One region of the Spirosoma lituiforme genome, then DNA from elsewhere that is predicted to be linked to it. Evidence: riboswitches for the same ligand, from Rfam matches in the RefSeq annotation. Region 1 holds a riboswitch; each other region holds the start of a gene.
What was found. A riboswitch is a leader RNA that binds a small molecule or an ion and turns the genes downstream of it on or off. The one in region 1 is predicted to bind cobalamin.

Region 1 (5,426 bases):
ACAGATCGGCCTGTTCGGGCAGATCGGGGTGGTAAATGCCGTGGTCGGGCAACTGAATGGGTGCGTCGGCCCCGAATCCGGTCATCAGCAGGTGATCGGCCAAAAAGCAGAACAACGCCGTCAGATTCTGATAGCCACCCGCCTGCACGTACCCCAGGGTTTCGTGCAGAATGACGGGCGATACGGTTGAAACGGCAGCAAATTCGGGGTTGAGTTCTCCTGTGCCACTGATGACGATCAGATGCTGGCCTTTTTCTTTGGCCCGGCGGACCAGCTCGCTGAAGCCCGGTACACTGCTGGGCCGACCATGAATACGCAGGATAATGATGTGGGCGGCTCCTATTTCCCGGTCGAGTAACTGGGCCATCTGGGCTTCGCTTTTGATGGCCAGTAAGCTGATGCCCGTCGTTTTCGGAAAGTTGTCGGGCAACCCTTCCAGAACGCGGTTCAGGGTGAGCAGATCCGTGTCGGCGTGCGTCAGAAAAACGATGCCTCCCGTGGGTAATGCCGTTTGCCCCAGTTGGGTCGCGGTTTCCGAGCCTTTCCAGGTATAAAACTGAAAGACATATTCCGACAGCTCCGTGGGTGGAGGCAGGTAGCCATCGGCCGCAATCATGCTGTCGATGTAATCGAAGATGGCGATAATCTGCCAGTCGCTGTTGATGGAATGAAACCAGATGGAGTGCCCATCGAACAGCAGCGTAGCGACGTTGGCCAGCGTGCAGGGACCCAGGCAACCGCCCTTGGTCATGTGCACGACATTTCTGATTTTCCGGCGTAACCACTCACTCTTGTACAGCTCTACCGGAACCGCGGCATACCCCCGGTCGGTGCGTCCGCAGCAACAGGCATTGTAGCAATAGGACAGATGCCCCCGTCGCTGAACGAGGTTAATGGCTTTTCCATCAGCCCGGTTAACTCGCTGGCGTTTGATGTCAGTCATGTTGATGCGTCGTTTCGAAATACCGGCCAACCGCGTTAACCCGATTGAGCAATTCATGAATAAACTCCGGCTGATTCCCCCAATAGAGGTGTACATACGAAGCAAACGTATTGTCTACCCGATACACCTTCGTGTCGACGGGTAGGCCTCTGGCATTCGTGATCGTTGCGATGGATTGGGGCGTACTGTGCTCATTCAGCGTTGAGTAATGAAACTCGTGCCCTTTGAGCGTCATACCGTCCCAGTCGATCCGGCGGTACCCCAGCGTCAGGGTCGGCGAAAGCATGGAGGTACTTGTGTCCAGTACACCAGCCATGGGAAACGACGTACCCGTATTTGTCTGGATCGCCTGACCCAGGTACATCAGCCCCCCACATTCAGCGTACGTCAGTCCGCCAGCCTGACAATACGCCCGAATGCTGTCGAGCATGGATGTATTCTGGCTGAGGGTTTCGGCATAAAGCTCTGGATACCCACCCGGTAGGTACAGAAAATCAGTATCGGGAATTGTTCGGTCCTGTAATGGGCTGAAAAACGTAACGGCCCCTAAACGAGCCAGTACATCGATGTTCTGCTGATACGTAAACGCAAACGCGTCATCACGGGCAACGGCTATGCGAAGCGTTGAGGCTGTAGACCCGGAAACAGATTCAGAACCAGACGCCAGCAATGGCGTTTCGATGCGGGTGATGTCCAGCAGCCGGTCAACATCGATCGTCTGTGGAATGGCCGTCGCGATGGCGTCGATAATGGCTTCGTAATCCGTTTCTGCCGAAATATGAAGGCCCAGGTGTCGCGACGGAATGGCAAATGCCGGATTCGGGGGTAAATAGCCCAGTGCTTCAACACCAACATCGGCACAGGCATCGGCCAGGAACCGGTAATGCGATGGCGTACTGACGAAGTTAAATATGGCCCCGACCAGCCTGATCCCTTTGTAGAAATGCTTGAAGCCGTACAGCAATGGCGCAACCGAATAGGCCATTGCTTTGGCGTTGATGATCAGCACGACCGGAATGCCCAGCACGTCGGCAATAGCGGCACTGCTCCCCTGCATTTTGTCGGCCCCATCGAAGAGCCCCATGACCCCCTCCGTCACCGCCACATCGGCCTGACCAGCGTAGCGCCGGTACGATTCCAGCGCGTGTTGTTCGGACGCCATGAATAAATCCAGGTTGATGCTGGGTTTACCGGCGGCCTGGCGGTGGTGCAGCGTATCGATGTAGTCTGGCCCACACTTGAACGGCTGCACGTTCAGCGCCCGGTTTTTCAGGGCTCGCAGAAGCCCAAGGGTCAGCGTGGTTTTGCCGGACCCGCTGGACGGGGCCGCCAGCAGGAAATGAGCGGCATGGGTAGCGATGGCCATTGGCGTTCGGCTTAATGAAGTCAGCTTATTTTTTTGGTCTGGTAGTTTGTCTCCTCGGGTGACTCCAGTGGATTGAGCGTTCCTGGCCGTACTTCACAGGCAAACGAGTAGAGAAGAAGATACAAGTTGTGGCGGGTGCTCTGGCAACCAGAAACACAGACCCATTCCGGCCTTGTATGACTCGGACGGATATACTACGCCAAACTTGACCATGCTTCAACCCGCGAAAGCATTGTCAGCAAAAAAAGGCAGGTCTCCTGACTTGTAACATTGCTGCCGTCCTTCCCAGGTCGTCGTCGTGGTAAACCCGACAACGAATCCAGTGGACATGCGGATCGATTCCTCCGCGTTGGCGGATCGACCGGGCAGCAACTTTGGGCGTTACTCACAGTTGCGCGACAGTTCGTGATTTATACACACGATTCCCTATTAATCACGCCGGGGCGTGAGCCTTTTTCTGTTGGAGAAATAAACGGTAAAAACGTACCAACACACAAACATACGATAAAACCCAGTACTTTTGCGGCCGTCAATTGGTGCACATCGGTCATCGATGTGCTTAAAAGGGAATCCGGTGCAAATCCGGAGCAGTACCCGCTGCTGTAAGTTCATAGAAGGGTTTTGACATCCGTGCCACTGTTTCACTGAAATGGGAAGGCGTCAGAACAGAACGAGCCAGAAGACCTGCCTATTGATCACTTATTCGGTTTGCTTTCGGGAATAAAAGCAACGGGAAGTTCTGCAGTCGCAACCCAGGCGACTCCGCTTTTCGTGTGCATTTCCGTCAGCGAACCTATCAACAGGTTCAATCCGACTGCGAAAACGGCATGATCAATCCACTTCTACTGGACTCTTTACTACTGGGTGTTCAACACTCGTTCGAACCTGACCACATGGCGGCCGTTTCGGTGCTGGCGTCGGAGAAAAACAAAACCTACCGGCAGCAGCTAGGGCACGTCATCTGGCGATCATCACACTGGGCATTAGGGCATTCCTTTACCTTGATCCTGTTCGCCTGTTTCATTCTGCTCCTGAAATCAGCCTTGTCGCTCAACATTGCCGAACAGGTCGAATTCGCCGTTGGCCCGCTGATGATCTGGCTGGGTGTGGTAGCCATTCGTCGCAATTTCACGAAACCCGCCAGTCATTCCCACGCTGGCCAGCCGGCAACGGTGAGTCGTTCGTTTTGGGTTGGTATGGTTCACGGACTGGCGGGAACCGGTGGTGCCTGCACCGTTGCCCTTACGCTGGCGGCCCGCGATGCGCAGACGGCCGTTGGCATCATCATCCTGCAAAGTCTGGGCATCATTGTCGCCATGACGATTTACGGCTGTTTTCTTGCTTTTTCGCTGAATAAGGTAGTTGCCCGGTGGCAGGCTACCCTAAAGCTAATCAATTACCTGGTGGGCGCTTTTTCCATCGCCATCGGTCTGTATACGCTCGTCGAAAGTTTTCAATTTTACTTATAACCCCCGTTCTGTGAACACATTTTTTTACCCAGCTCCCCGGCTGCGCAACCTGTTATCGGTTACCCTTTGCACAAGTTTATTCAGTTACGCGACAGGGGCCTACGCGCAGGTAACAACGGCCGATTCGATTCGGGAGCACTCCCTCGACCCCGTTGTCGTCACGGCGACCCGGTCCGAAGTACAACGCGACAAAATTCCTCAACAAATCAACATCATCACCCGACGGGATATTGAGCAAACTCAAGCCTTCGATGTGACCGATATTGTCAAAAAACTAGCGGCAGTCAATGTCATTCAATACCCCAGCCTGTCATCGGGCGTGGGCATCCGGGGGTTCCGACCCCAGTTTTCAGGGCTTAATCAGCGTACGCTGCTGCTCATCGATGGCCGTCCGGCGGGGGCAACAAATCTCTCGACCATAGGGCTCAACAACGCAGAGCGGGTCGAGGTGCTGAAAGGTCCTGCTTCGGCACTCTATGGTTCGCAGGCAATGGGCGGGGTAATCAACATCATTACCCGCCGGTCGAAAGGAAAAATACGGGGCAATGCTTTTGCCGAATATGGCTCGTTTCAAACGTATCAGGGTGGCGGAAATGTAGGTGGCAATCTGACCAAGCGCCTGGATTTCGATGCCTCCCTGAGCTATTTCAGGCGCGCTGCCGATTACAAACTGGGGAATGGAAATTTCTTCCGGGATAAACTGGCCGGTGATCAGGCCGTCAAGAACTACAGCAACAAGCCCGCGGAGACAGTAGACGACCAAAAAGACGATGGACTGACCCGGCCAAACACGAAACTGACGTATTATTCGGGCTCTTTGCGCGTGGGTTATCAACTCAGTAGTAACTGGCGGATTGATGTTCGGGGAGAGAAATTCATTGCCAACGACGTTGAATCGCCTGGTGATATTACGTACGGGACCACGCAGGCGGGCTTGAAAGATGCCGACCGGCAGGCGGGTGAAGCCGCGCTGAGTGGTCAGTTGGGTCAGCATAAAGCCATGGTACGGCTGTTTACGTCCGAGGAAAACAGCTTCGTAAAAACCATCAATGCCGCCGGGTTACCGATCACGCCCTTTCAGTCATCAAGCACCGGCAACCGCTGGCAGGGTGTTCAGCTCAACGACAGCTGGCAACTGGGGCGTCACCGACTGATACTTGGCTACGACTACCTGAACGCCAGTACCCGATCGCGGAGCTGGAGCGACGCCGTTACTGAGAGAGCCCCTACTCAACCCAACTACGCCCTTCGTTCGTCGGCGTTCTATGCCCAGGGCCTGCTGACTGTAGCCGGGGAACGACTGACGCTGCAACCCGGTATCCGCTACGACAATATTACGTTCGACGTGCAGGAAACGCCCCTGCTGACAACCTTTAAAGCGGGAAAAAAGACTAACCCCTTTGTTAGTCCCAGCCTGGGTGCCATTGTCCGGCTTGCGCCTGGCTTGCGCCTGAACGGAACGGTGGGACGCGCCTTCGTTACGCCGGATGCCTACAACGTAGCCGGTTACTCGCAGACCCGCACATCGGCGGGGAGAATCACCGTAACAACCGGCAACCCCAACCTAATGAATGAAAACAGCCTTAGCTACGATATGGGCGTTGCTTTTAGCCGACCCAAAGCTGGGTTTAGTGCAAGCATTACGTAC
Region 2 (5,426 bases), on a different contig from region 1:
TTGGTGCGGCTACCGTTTACGGTCACCTCCGTTAATTGCGATGCGCTTTCTGACAGGGTAACATCCACCGTAACGGTTTCCGTCCCGTTTGTGGTAACCGCTTGTTCTACCGTTTTCAGGCCGATAGATGAAACCTGAAGCTGGTACGTCCCGGCCTTAACATGATTGATTGAGAAATCACCTTTGGCATTGGTCAGGGCTCCTTGCCCTTTGCCTTTCAGGCTAACCGTTACGGCTTCAGCGGGATTACCGTCCGAGGTTTTTACGCTGCCCCGGATCGTGCCCCCTGTCTGGGCCTGAACAACAAAAGTACTTAATGAGAAAAAGAATACGTAGAGTACTTTAATGGCATTCATTTGTGGGTATTATATAGATTCATTCTAAAGAATTACAAATGAACGACAGAATTCGCTGCAATAAAATTTATTCTTATTAATTCTAAATAAATGAACCTGTTTTAGGATTCCTGAATGAAATTATTGAACTCCCTCCCGCAAGTTTTTCCTGATCGAATCCTCCGTTGTATTCATTCGTGAATGCAACCGTTACAATGGCAGGTTCCATCTTCTACACGTTTGTTCATGGCGTCTGGTTACCTTGGTTTGTATCCTCACGAACCAGGGGGCGGTGGATTTTCGTAGTCCATGCCCCACAGACTGCAGCCCCAGGGGCTATGAACCTATACAGTAGTACAATTCTGCTAAACTATATTTTCTCGTCGTTCTTCCTTGTAAATCAGTGGACTATTGTTTAGGTTAGAATCGCCTAAACCCTACGATCGTGAACCAGCCTATAACACATCCTGATCACTCTTTTAATGCAACACCCCAACCCCATCGCTCTACTCTGCTCGTAGGCAGCCTGCCCTTCTCCGACGAGACAGAATGCATGACTCGCGCCCTGGAGGCTCTGGGATCTTCTTTATTCTGTTTACCCGACGGAGAAATTGGCGAGAAAACGCCTGCATTTCCAAAAGGAAACCGCATCGCCTGGGTCGTGTACGCCATCGAAAAGATAACCGCCGATGCCGACAACTGGGAAATTGTGAAACAACCCAAACGGAGTTCGGATGACGGGATGGCCATTAATTATGACAGCTTTCAGAAGCTGAAGCCCAGACGCTCCCCCGCCGATTTACCCGAACACGTTCAGTTGGGGTACGATGATTTCTTCCGCTCCAGCTATCCTGTATTTCAGCGCCTGCGGGAGCAGTATGGCCTTCCCGACTTAAAGTTTCAGATGGGCGTACCCACCGGTTTTGCCATGGGTTTTGCGTTTGCCAGTCCCATTACCTGGCTGCGCTATACCTATGCATTCAACACCATCATTGCCCGCGAAGTGAATGCCGCCCTGGCGCAGGCGGGTAATGACCTGCTCATCCAAATAGAGGTACCTCCCGAACTTTATGCGGCTTACAAGCTGCCCACTCCGCTTATGGGACTTGCCCTGCGCCCGATTCTGGATCTGCTGAAAAAGATCACGCCCGGCGCCCAGATTGGCATTCACCTTTGTCTGGGCGACTTTCATAACGAAGCACTGGTGCACCCTAAAACGCTGGACAAAATGGTGGCGTTCTCTAATCGGCTGGTTCAGGCCTGGCCGGTTCAGCACCAACTGGTTTATGTTCATTATCCACTGGCCGAAGGAATCGTTGCCCCGCCAACGGATGAAGGATATTATGCCCCCCTGGCCGCTGTTCAGTTGCCCGGACATACGCGCTTCGTAGCGGGCTTTGTTCACGAAAAACGCACCCTGGCCGAACATCACCAGATTTTAAGGAATATCGAAACCGCCCGTGGCCAAGCCGTTGATATAGCCTGTTCGTGCGGACTGGGCCGCCGGTCTGCCCAAACGGCCAGCCAATTACTCGCCCTGATGGCTGAATTAAGTAGCGCGTAACCCACCCGATGGTTGTTACTGAAACAAGTCGTAAAACACAGGGCTATTGTGCCAATGAAAGTCGTCGAAAAAGAAACCGAAACATTTTGCCCGGCAAACCGGGCGCACTGGCGGGCGTGGTTGCAGGAACACCACGCGGATCAACAATCGGTTTGGCTCGTCTACCACAAAAAGAAATCAGCCACCCCCACCCTGACCTGGAGCGAAGCCGTAGACGAAGCCCTTTGTTTCGGGTGGATCGATAGCCTGGCAAAGTCCATAGACGACCACACATACCGGCAGTTTTTCAGCCGACGGAAACCGACGAGCGTCTGGTCAAAAATCAACAAGGAGAAAGTTAAACAGCTCATGGACAACGGCCTGATGACCCCGGCCGGTTTAACGGCGATCGACATTGCCAAACAGAATGGCTCCTGGACGATTCTGGACGACGTCGATGCGCTGGTCATTCCTCCGGATTTAGCGGCTGCTTTTCAGGAAAACCCAAATGCAGAACGCTATTTCCTCGACCTGAGCAAGTCCGATAAACGGGTCATTCTCCAACGGCTTGTCATGGCAAAACGGCCGCAGACCCGACAGAATCGAATAAGAGAACTGGTCGAATTGGCCGCCCAGGGTTTGAGACAAAAAATACGGCCATGAGTCATCGATTAGGGGCGCGGCAAGGAACGGTTCCTTGTTTTTAAGCGCCGAATGCGGTTCCTTTGTCCCAACGTTCTTTGTTTTCCGTCAAACAAGCTAATGGTTTTCCTGAGAGTTTCAGGAAATGAAAAAGGAATCGTGTGAGAATCACGAGCAGACGTTGCTACTGTCAGTGACAATTAAAAAGGGTTTGCCCTCGATGTCCATTGTCCCACAACCGGTTCGCCCGCTTCGGCGTATCGGTTACGATGGGGTGAGAAGGACGGCAAATACCGTCACAAGCCAGGAGACTTGCCTTTAGCTTTGCTGATTACGCCCACACGCGACTGGGTTTCATCACGATTGACTGCTTCATCCCTGCTTCTCCCCGAGGCTGGGGGTTGTTTGTCGTATTGTGTAAAATCTGGATCATGTGGTAGGCGTATGGAGTTCGGCATCGAACGCGATCAACCATTTTTTCCAATTACAACATGATCGCTCACAACCTCGGCTATCCACGAATCGGTAGCCACCGCGAACTCAAACGAGCCCTCGAACAATGCTGGGCTCAAACGATTACCCCCCAACAGCTTCAGGAGGTAGCCCGTCAACTCAGACAGGCTAACTGGCTGACTCAACAGCAGGCCGGCATTTCGCTGATTCCCTGCAACGATTTCTCGCTCTATGACCAGGTTCTGGACATGTCCCTGACGGTAGGAGCCATTCCCAACCGGTTTCAGCCCCTCCTCGACACCACAGACCCGGATCTGCTGCCGCTGTATTTTGCGATGGCCCGCGGTTACCAGCAGGCTGGACTCGACCTAAAGGCGATGGAAATGACAAAGTGGTTCGATACGAATTACCACTACATCGTTCCTGAGTTTTCGGCAGACCAGACATTCTCACTGCTTTCCGAGAAGGTTTTCACCGAGTTTGAGGAAGCGAAACAAACGCTGGGTATAGTGCCCAAACCCGTCCTGTTAGGACCCGTATCGTATTTGCTGTTGGGGAAAGCAAAAGATACGGGCTTCGATCAGCTGGACTTACTGGACCGCCTGTTGCCCGTGTATGAACAGATTCTTAGCCGGTTGCAGGCACAGGGAGCCGACTGGATTCAGCTCGATGAGCCCTGCCTGTCGCTGGATTTGACGGTTCAGCAGCGCAACATACTGGTCTCGGTTTATCGGCAGTTCCACGATCAGTTTCCGAACCTCAAGCTGTTACTGGCCTCGTATTTCGAGTGTTACGGAGACAATCTGACGACGGTTCTTCACCTACCCGTTGAAGCTATCCACCTGGATCTGGTCCGCTGCCCCAATCAACTGGCCGATGTGCTGAGTACCGATTTCGTCCAGCAGAAAACCCGCCTGTCGTTGGGCCTGGTCGATGGCCGAAACATCTGGATCAATGACCTGGATAAATCACTTGCTACTCTGCGTAAGGCCGTCGATGCGATTGGTCCCGATCGTATCCTTGTTTCGCCTTCCTGTTCGCTGGTACACGTTCCCTGCGATCTGTCGACTGAAACCGGGCAGGCAGGACTAAGCCAGCAAATCAATCAATGGCTGGCGTTTGCCCGCCAAAAACTGGACGAGGTTGCTACACTGACAACCCTTGTCCAGGACCCGAACAATTCCCAGGCGCTGGCTTATCTGACGAGTAATCAGAACGCCATACAGGCTCGCCGGGAATCGAGCGATGTCAATAGACCAGCCGTTCAGCAACGCCTGCAGCAATTGGGTGAGCAGGATGCCCGGCGCGGACAGACGTTTACGCAACGGCAGACCTTGCAGCGTGACCAGCATAAACTGCCCCTCTTCCCCACCACAACGATTGGTTCATTTCCCCAGACCGATGTGGTACGGGCCAACCGGGCAAAATTCAAAAAAGGGGAGAAAACGCTGACTGAATACGAAGCCTTTATTACGTCGGAAACCGAGCAGGCGATTCGCTGGCAGGAAGAAGTAGGACTGGATGTGCTGGTGCACGGCGAGTTCGAGCGGAACGACATGGTCGAGTATTTCGGTGAGTTACTCGACGGGATTGCCTTCAGCGAAAATGGCTGGGTACAGAGTTACGGGTCGCGGTGCGTGAAACCACCCATCATTTTTGGTGATGTTCACCGGCCGGAAGCCATGACCGTGCGTTGGGCGCAGTTTGCCCAGTCGCTGACGAGCAAACCCGTGAAAGGAATGCTTACGGGCCCTGTCACTATTTTACAATGGTCTTTTGTCCGCGATGATCAGCCCCGGAGAGATACCTGCCTGCAACTGGCCCTGGCTATTCGCGATGAAGTGGTGGATCTGGAAGCGGCTGGCATTGGTATTATTCAGATTGATGAACCGGCCCTTCGGGAAGGGTTACCGCTGCGTCGGGAAAACTGGAATACGTATCTGAACTGGGCCGTGATGGCGTTTCGGGTAGCCGCATCGGGTGTGCAGGACCAGACGCAGATTCATACCCATATGTGTTACGCGGAATTCAACGACATCATCGGGGCTATTGCCGATCTGGATGCCGATGTAATTACCATCGAAACGTCCCGATCACAAATGGAGTTGCTGGACGCGTTTGCCCGGTTTGCCTACCCGAATGAAGTCGGGCCGGGGGTGTATGACATTCATAGCCCACGGGTGCCGTCGGTAACCGAAATGGTCGATCTGCTTCAGAAAGCCACGAACGTGTTACCTGCCCGGAATCTATGGGTTAATCCCGATTGTGGCCTGAAAACACGACGCTGGCCGGAAACCACCGAAGCGCTGAAAAACATGGTGCAGGCGGCCCGGACCGTTCGTGAGGCTGTACTGGAATCTGTGTAATTAGCAACGGTCTTCTGCCGGGGAACCGGCAGAAGACTGTTTTTCTCCTTGTAGGCAACACCCGTAGCATGAATTACAAAGCGATTA
Region 3 (5,426 bases), on a different contig from region 1:
GATGTACTGACGAAGCCTACCTTCGACCAGGGTGAGTTTGATAAGTACAAGCAGCGCCAGTTGCTTCAGTTGACCCAGCAAAAAGAAAGTCCAAGGGGCGTAGTCGGCTCCTACTTCAATAAGTTTGTCTTCGAAGGTCATCCGTATGCCAATCCCATTACGGGTACACCAGCGTCGGTTTCAGCGGTTTCGGCTAATGATGCCCGGCAGTTCTATCAGAAGAACTTTACTACCGATCGGGGTGCGATTGCCATTGTGGGTGATTTCAATACGGCGGCTATGAAAAAGCGAATTACTGATTTATTCGGTAGCTGGAAAACAGCGCCAGCGACGTCGCCCGCCCTGACGGACCCGACGGTTGCTTTCGAGAAAAGCCGAGTGTTACTGGTTAACAAAGACGACGCCCGCGAAACTACGTTCCTGATTGGGGGAAAGGGCATTACACAGAATAACCCCGATTTTATTCCCGTCACGGTTGTCAATACAATTCTGGGCGGGCGCTTTACATCCTGGCTGAATGACGCTCTGCGAGTAAACTCGGGTTTGACCTATGGGGCAAGCAGTCGATTCAGTACGTTTCGTAAAAGTGGCACGTTCGCCGTTTCGACCTTCACCAAAGTTAGTACCACCACCCAGGCAATCGATATGGCTATTCAGGTTCTCGATAGCTTACACCGGACGGGTATCGACGAAAAAACACTGTCATCGGCCAAAAACTACGTTAAAGCTGATTTCCCGCCGAGGTATGAGTCGGCCAGCGAGTTGGCCAATTTGCTGACTGATATGTTCAGCCTTGGGTTCGATGAATCCTTCATTAACAACTTCCAGAAAAACGTCGACGGGCTGACAGTCGCCAAAACACGCCAGATCATCGACCAATATTTTCCGAAAGATAAACTCCAGTTTGTACTGATCGGCAAAGCCGAAACGATTCGGGATAATGTGAAAAAGTACGGTACCATTACCGAGAAAGAAATAAAAGCTGAAGGTTTTTAATAAGTGGGGCGGACAGGATATCCTGTCCGCCCCACTTGGTAAATAAAAATACCCTACCTTTGTCCTTGAGTTTTCGGTGCCTCATGCTGCTTCGTGGCAGCTTGCAAGGCTTAAAAGGGAAGTTGGTGCGAAACCAATGCTGTCCCCGCAACTGTAAGTCTTTAAAAAAATCGGTTCAATCTACGTGACCACTGCGCTGATTTTCAGCGTGGGAAGGTAAGACCCGACGAGACGAGCCAGGAGACCTGCCGTAAATCATCCGTTGTTCTGGCGTTCGGAGGAAACGCCCCAATCGCGTGCTGTGGGCCAGCTATTTGTTGGTCCGACGTTTTCGAGCACTCATTCTTAGTATACCGTTGAAACAAAGCACCCTTCGCTGGTGGGTTATTGCTCTATTGGTCGGCTTACTGGCTGGTCATCAAAGCACCGCGCAATCCGATTCGTCGGCGCGGTCGGCTGCTGTTGTGTCCTTATCGGCCGTAACCGTACGGGCTATCGCACCCGAGCGATTTTTGGCGGGCCAGAAACTTCAGCGTATAGACTCGGCAACCCTATTACAATTTCGCTTTGGTTCGTTAACGGACTTGCTGGCATTGACTACGCCGTTGGCGTTTAAGAGTTATGGATCCGGCCAACTGGCGACGGTATCGTTTCGGGGAACGTCGGCCAACCACACGGCTGTCCTGTGGAATGGCATTAACATCAACCAGCCTAATCTTGGCCAGACTGATTTCTCCACGCTGCCCGTAGCGGGTTTCGACCGGTTGGCGGTTCAATATGGTTCGTCGGCCAGCGTTGTGGGTTCGGATGCGGTGGGCGGCAGTATCTTATTGGGAAGCAGCCCTGTCTGGCAGCCGGGCATACGCATAACATTTGGCCATCAATTGGCTAGCTTTCAGAACAACCAGACTCAACTGGGCGCCCGCTATAGCGCAGGACTGGGTAACGCCTGGAACGTATCAGGCAAGACGTTTGCTTATCGAAACCAGTTCAATAACGCGTACCCATCGACCGAACGCCGGAATTACTTTCTGGAACAGTCAACGACCGCGCAACGGGGTCTCGTTCAGGATTTGTACTTTATGCACAAGAGTGGTCGGCAGGTATCCGTCAATGTCTGGCTAACGGACAACGATCTGGTTCTGGCTCCTCAGGATACCATTGCCCGTGAACGCACCCGCACCCAATCGGCACGCTTCCTAACGACCTACGAAACCAACCAGTTAACCCTTCGTCTTGGCTGGATTCATGACGTTCTGGACTACGCCAAGGGAAATTTTGCTTCGCCCAGCCATACCCAGACCGACCGTTTTATCAGCCGTGTCGAGCGGGAGTTTACGCTGATTCCCGCCAAAGCCAGTCGATCGCTGAGCCTTCGCGTCGGTGGTGAGTGGTCCCATTACAATACCCGGACAGATGGCTACGTAAGTACATTAATTAACGAAAATCGGGGCGATCTGTATGCGCTGTTTCGCCTGCAGACTATACGCTGGCTGGTATCGGCTAATGTACGGCAGGCGTTTGTTACCCGATTTAATCCACCCATCACGCCATCACTCGGCGCTGAATTCCGAATTGTGCAGCGCCCGGCCTTTGGTTTAACGGCTAAAGGATCCGTAAGCCGAAGCTACCGGGTACCAACGCTTAACGAACGCTACTGGGCTGACCTGGGCAATCCCAATCTGTTGCCCGAAAGCGGATTTAATCTTGAAGCCGGACTCGCGTCCAGCCTCGTTTTCAACGAACACCTCCAACTGACGACCGAAGCAACGGTGTATCGCAACCGGGTAGACAACTGGACATACTGGAATCCGGCGACCAATTATCACGTCGAGAATTTGCAGCTGGTTGTGGCTCGGGGTGGCGAATTGATTACTTCCCTGGCTTATGCTCATAACGGCTGGCGGGCGAGTTTACGGGTAGGCTATGCGCTGACGCGCTCATCGCAGGAGCGGGTGTATGACACGTATTCAGCGGATGTGATCGGGAAACAGCTGGTCTACGTGCCCATCCATACCGAAACGCTCAATGCTTATGTGCAACGTGGTCAGACACGGCTATCCATCCAAACGCAGGCTACTTCACGCCGGTACATCACCTTCGACAATAGCCAGTTTTTTAAGGGTGTTGCCCTAACGAATGTTATTCTCGAGACCACGACCAAAATCGGTCCGGTACCTGTTCGGTTACAGGGGCAGGTCAACAATGTATTTGATGCCCTTTCCTTCAGTGTCAAGCGCAATGCATTGCCCGGGCGGAACTGGGCGCTTAATTTGATTATCAATTTTCCATCTACTAAATCATGAAGTACCAAGTAACAAAAGGTCTTGCCCTCAGCTTGCTGGCCTTAAGCGTCTGGAACTGTAAAACCTCCGACCCTGAACCAACGCCCTATGAGTCGGGCGTGCTTATCATAAATGAAGGAAATTTCTCTGATAACAACGGGACAATTTCCTTTTTGTCACGCACTGGCAATACGGTCGCTACTAATATTTTGCAGGCAGCTAACCCATCTTTTTTGCCTAGTGGTTTAGTAGAGGGTTATACGGAAGTAAATGGTAAAGGATTAATTTTGATTGATAACACAGCACCCAATCAAGATAAGGTTGAAATCGTTGATACAGGGACGTTTAAATCACGTACTACGCTGAAAACACCAGACATTGAAAATCCACGTCAGGTTATTTCGGCAGGCCCGAATAAGGCTTATGTCAGTTGTTGGGACATTTCCGGCTCCGGTAACGCATTCTACAAAGATCCCGGTTATGTTGCTGTCGTGGATCTGAACACAGGTACACTCGTCAAGAAAATTCCGGCTGTTAAAGGTGTCGAAAAAATGGTCGTTGCCGGTACCGAAGCGTTTGTGGGAAGTAACGCCTACAGTGGTAACCAGACGCTGTTGATCATTGATCTGAATACGGATACAGAAAAGCAACGTATTGCTTTTGGCTCGACACCCGAACCTATTGCACTGGATGCCAACGGAAAGCTATGGATACAGGCCGGTAACGATCTCGTTCAGTTTAACCCCTCGGATCGGACAGTTGCCAAGCGACTGACGTTTGCTGCAGCACCCGGCTCCGTTACAATCAGCCCCGACAAGCGGACGTTTTATTACACCTTGAGCGGCAGAACATACCGGATCGGTATCGATGCCACAACAGCATCAGGCAGTCAGGTTATCGCCCGCTCGTTCAATTCCCTTGGTGTTGATCCGCAAACCAATCGCATTTATGGTAGCGTAATTCCATCTTACAAGCAGGCAGGTTACGTGCTGCGTTACGAGTCGAGCGGGGCCTTGGTTGATTCCGTGAGAGCGGAAATTGCTCCCTCCGGATTTTATTTCCGATAAACCGACGGCAGGCTGTTTCACAATCAGATCGATTGGCGCAACAGGCAACTACGTTCCAGAATCATAACTTGGTTATTACCGAGTTACGGTTGCTTACTTAAATTCCTAAAGTCAACAGGCGCGTTCTGGTTTCAAAACCGGGGGGCGCCTGTTGACTTTGGGTTAAACTCGGATTAATCCTTCACATTGTGGCTTTATTTTCATATTATTAGAGGAAATTTTACCAACCCAGGCCTTATACAGCCAAAACAGTATTCATCCTTTTATGAAACGTAGAGAAGCCATACAACAAGCGGCCTTGCTGATGGGTGGAATTTTATCGGCACCGACGCTGGCAGGCGCTATGGGTCGCGTGACCAACCTGGGGCCAAGTGTAGCCGTCTCGCCCGACCAAGAAGCGCTTTTGGCCGAAGTTGCCGACGTCATCATCCCGACCACGACCACACCCGGTGCTAAAGCGGCTGGTGCCGAAAAGTTCATTGTTCGGGTTATGCGCGATTGCTACCCCAAACCCGATCAGGAGAAATTTTACGCTGGCCTGGCCAAGCTCGATGCAGATAGTAAGACCAAGTTCAGCAAAGGGTTTGCGGCTCTCGACACGGCTCAGAAAAACGAGATGGTCAAGCAAATCATGACCGAAGACAAGCCGTTTTTTCTACGCATGAAGGAGTTAACGACTACCGGCTATTTCACGTCTGAAATCGGGGCTACCAAAGCCCTAGAATACCTGCCCGTTCCCGGTCAGTTCAACGGCTGTATGCTCCTCAAACCCGGTCAGAAAACCTGGGCCATTTAATCTAGTAATCCGGAGCGAGTAGCCGATGTGAGAAAGGCTGGCGTATGCTTCATAACGCCGAATGGCTCCTCACTCCTATTCCTCACTTCTTACTCCTCAAAAATTATGTATCTCAATATTGATTCCATAAAAGATCAGACGTACGACGCCATCGTGATTGGGTCAGGCATATCAGGCGGCTGGGCGTCGAAAGAACTGACCGAGAAAGGGTTGCGGGTGCTGATGCTCGAAAAAGGGCACAAACTCGAACACGTTACGGATTACGAGTATGCCCTGAAAGAT

Region 2: linked by a shared signal. The riboswitch ahead of metE (5-methyltetrahydropteroyltriglutamate--homocysteine S-methyltransferase) and the one ahead of ACYU87_RS11915 (hypothetical protein) in region 1 are both predicted to bind cobalamin.
Region 3: linked by a shared signal. The riboswitch ahead of ACYU87_RS14010 (TonB-dependent receptor plug domain-containing protein) and the one ahead of ACYU87_RS11915 (hypothetical protein) in region 1 are both predicted to bind cobalamin.

Annotation. Positions count from the first base shown of each region.
Region 1 covers NZ_BAAHBO010000002.1:847,785-853,210, forward strand. Annotated here, with positions in the region: gene cobN (cobaltochelatase subunit CobN) at 1-943, opposite strand, end outside; gene ACYU87_RS11910 (cobyrinate a,c-diamide synthase) at 936-2,309, opposite strand; cobalamin riboswitch at 2,540-2,779, opposite strand; cobalamin riboswitch at 2,827-3,015, shown strand; gene ACYU87_RS11915 (hypothetical protein) at 3,083-3,778, shown strand; gene ACYU87_RS11920 (TonB-dependent receptor) at 3,789-5,426, shown strand, end outside.
Region 2 covers NZ_BAAHBO010000001.1:901,559-906,984, forward strand. Annotated here, with positions in the region: gene ACYU87_RS03890 (TonB-dependent receptor domain-containing protein) at 1-356, opposite strand, end outside; gene ACYU87_RS03895 (hypothetical protein) at 781-1,899, shown strand; gene ACYU87_RS03900 (YdeI/OmpD-associated family protein) at 1,954-2,541, shown strand; cobalamin riboswitch at 2,625-2,854, shown strand; gene metE (5-methyltetrahydropteroyltriglutamate--homocysteine S-methyltransferase) at 3,012-5,339, shown strand; gene ACYU87_RS03910 (hypothetical protein) at 5,408-5,426, shown strand, end outside.
Region 3 covers NZ_BAAHBO010000003.1:407,020-412,445, forward strand. Annotated here, with positions in the region: gene ACYU87_RS14005 (M16 family metallopeptidase) at 1-996, shown strand, start outside; cobalamin riboswitch at 1,054-1,263, shown strand; gene ACYU87_RS14010 (TonB-dependent receptor plug domain-containing protein) at 1,353-3,302, shown strand; gene ACYU87_RS14015 (YncE family protein) at 3,299-4,348, shown strand; gene ACYU87_RS14020 (gluconate 2-dehydrogenase subunit 3 family protein) at 4,614-5,144, shown strand; gene ACYU87_RS14025 (GMC oxidoreductase) at 5,250-5,426, shown strand, end outside.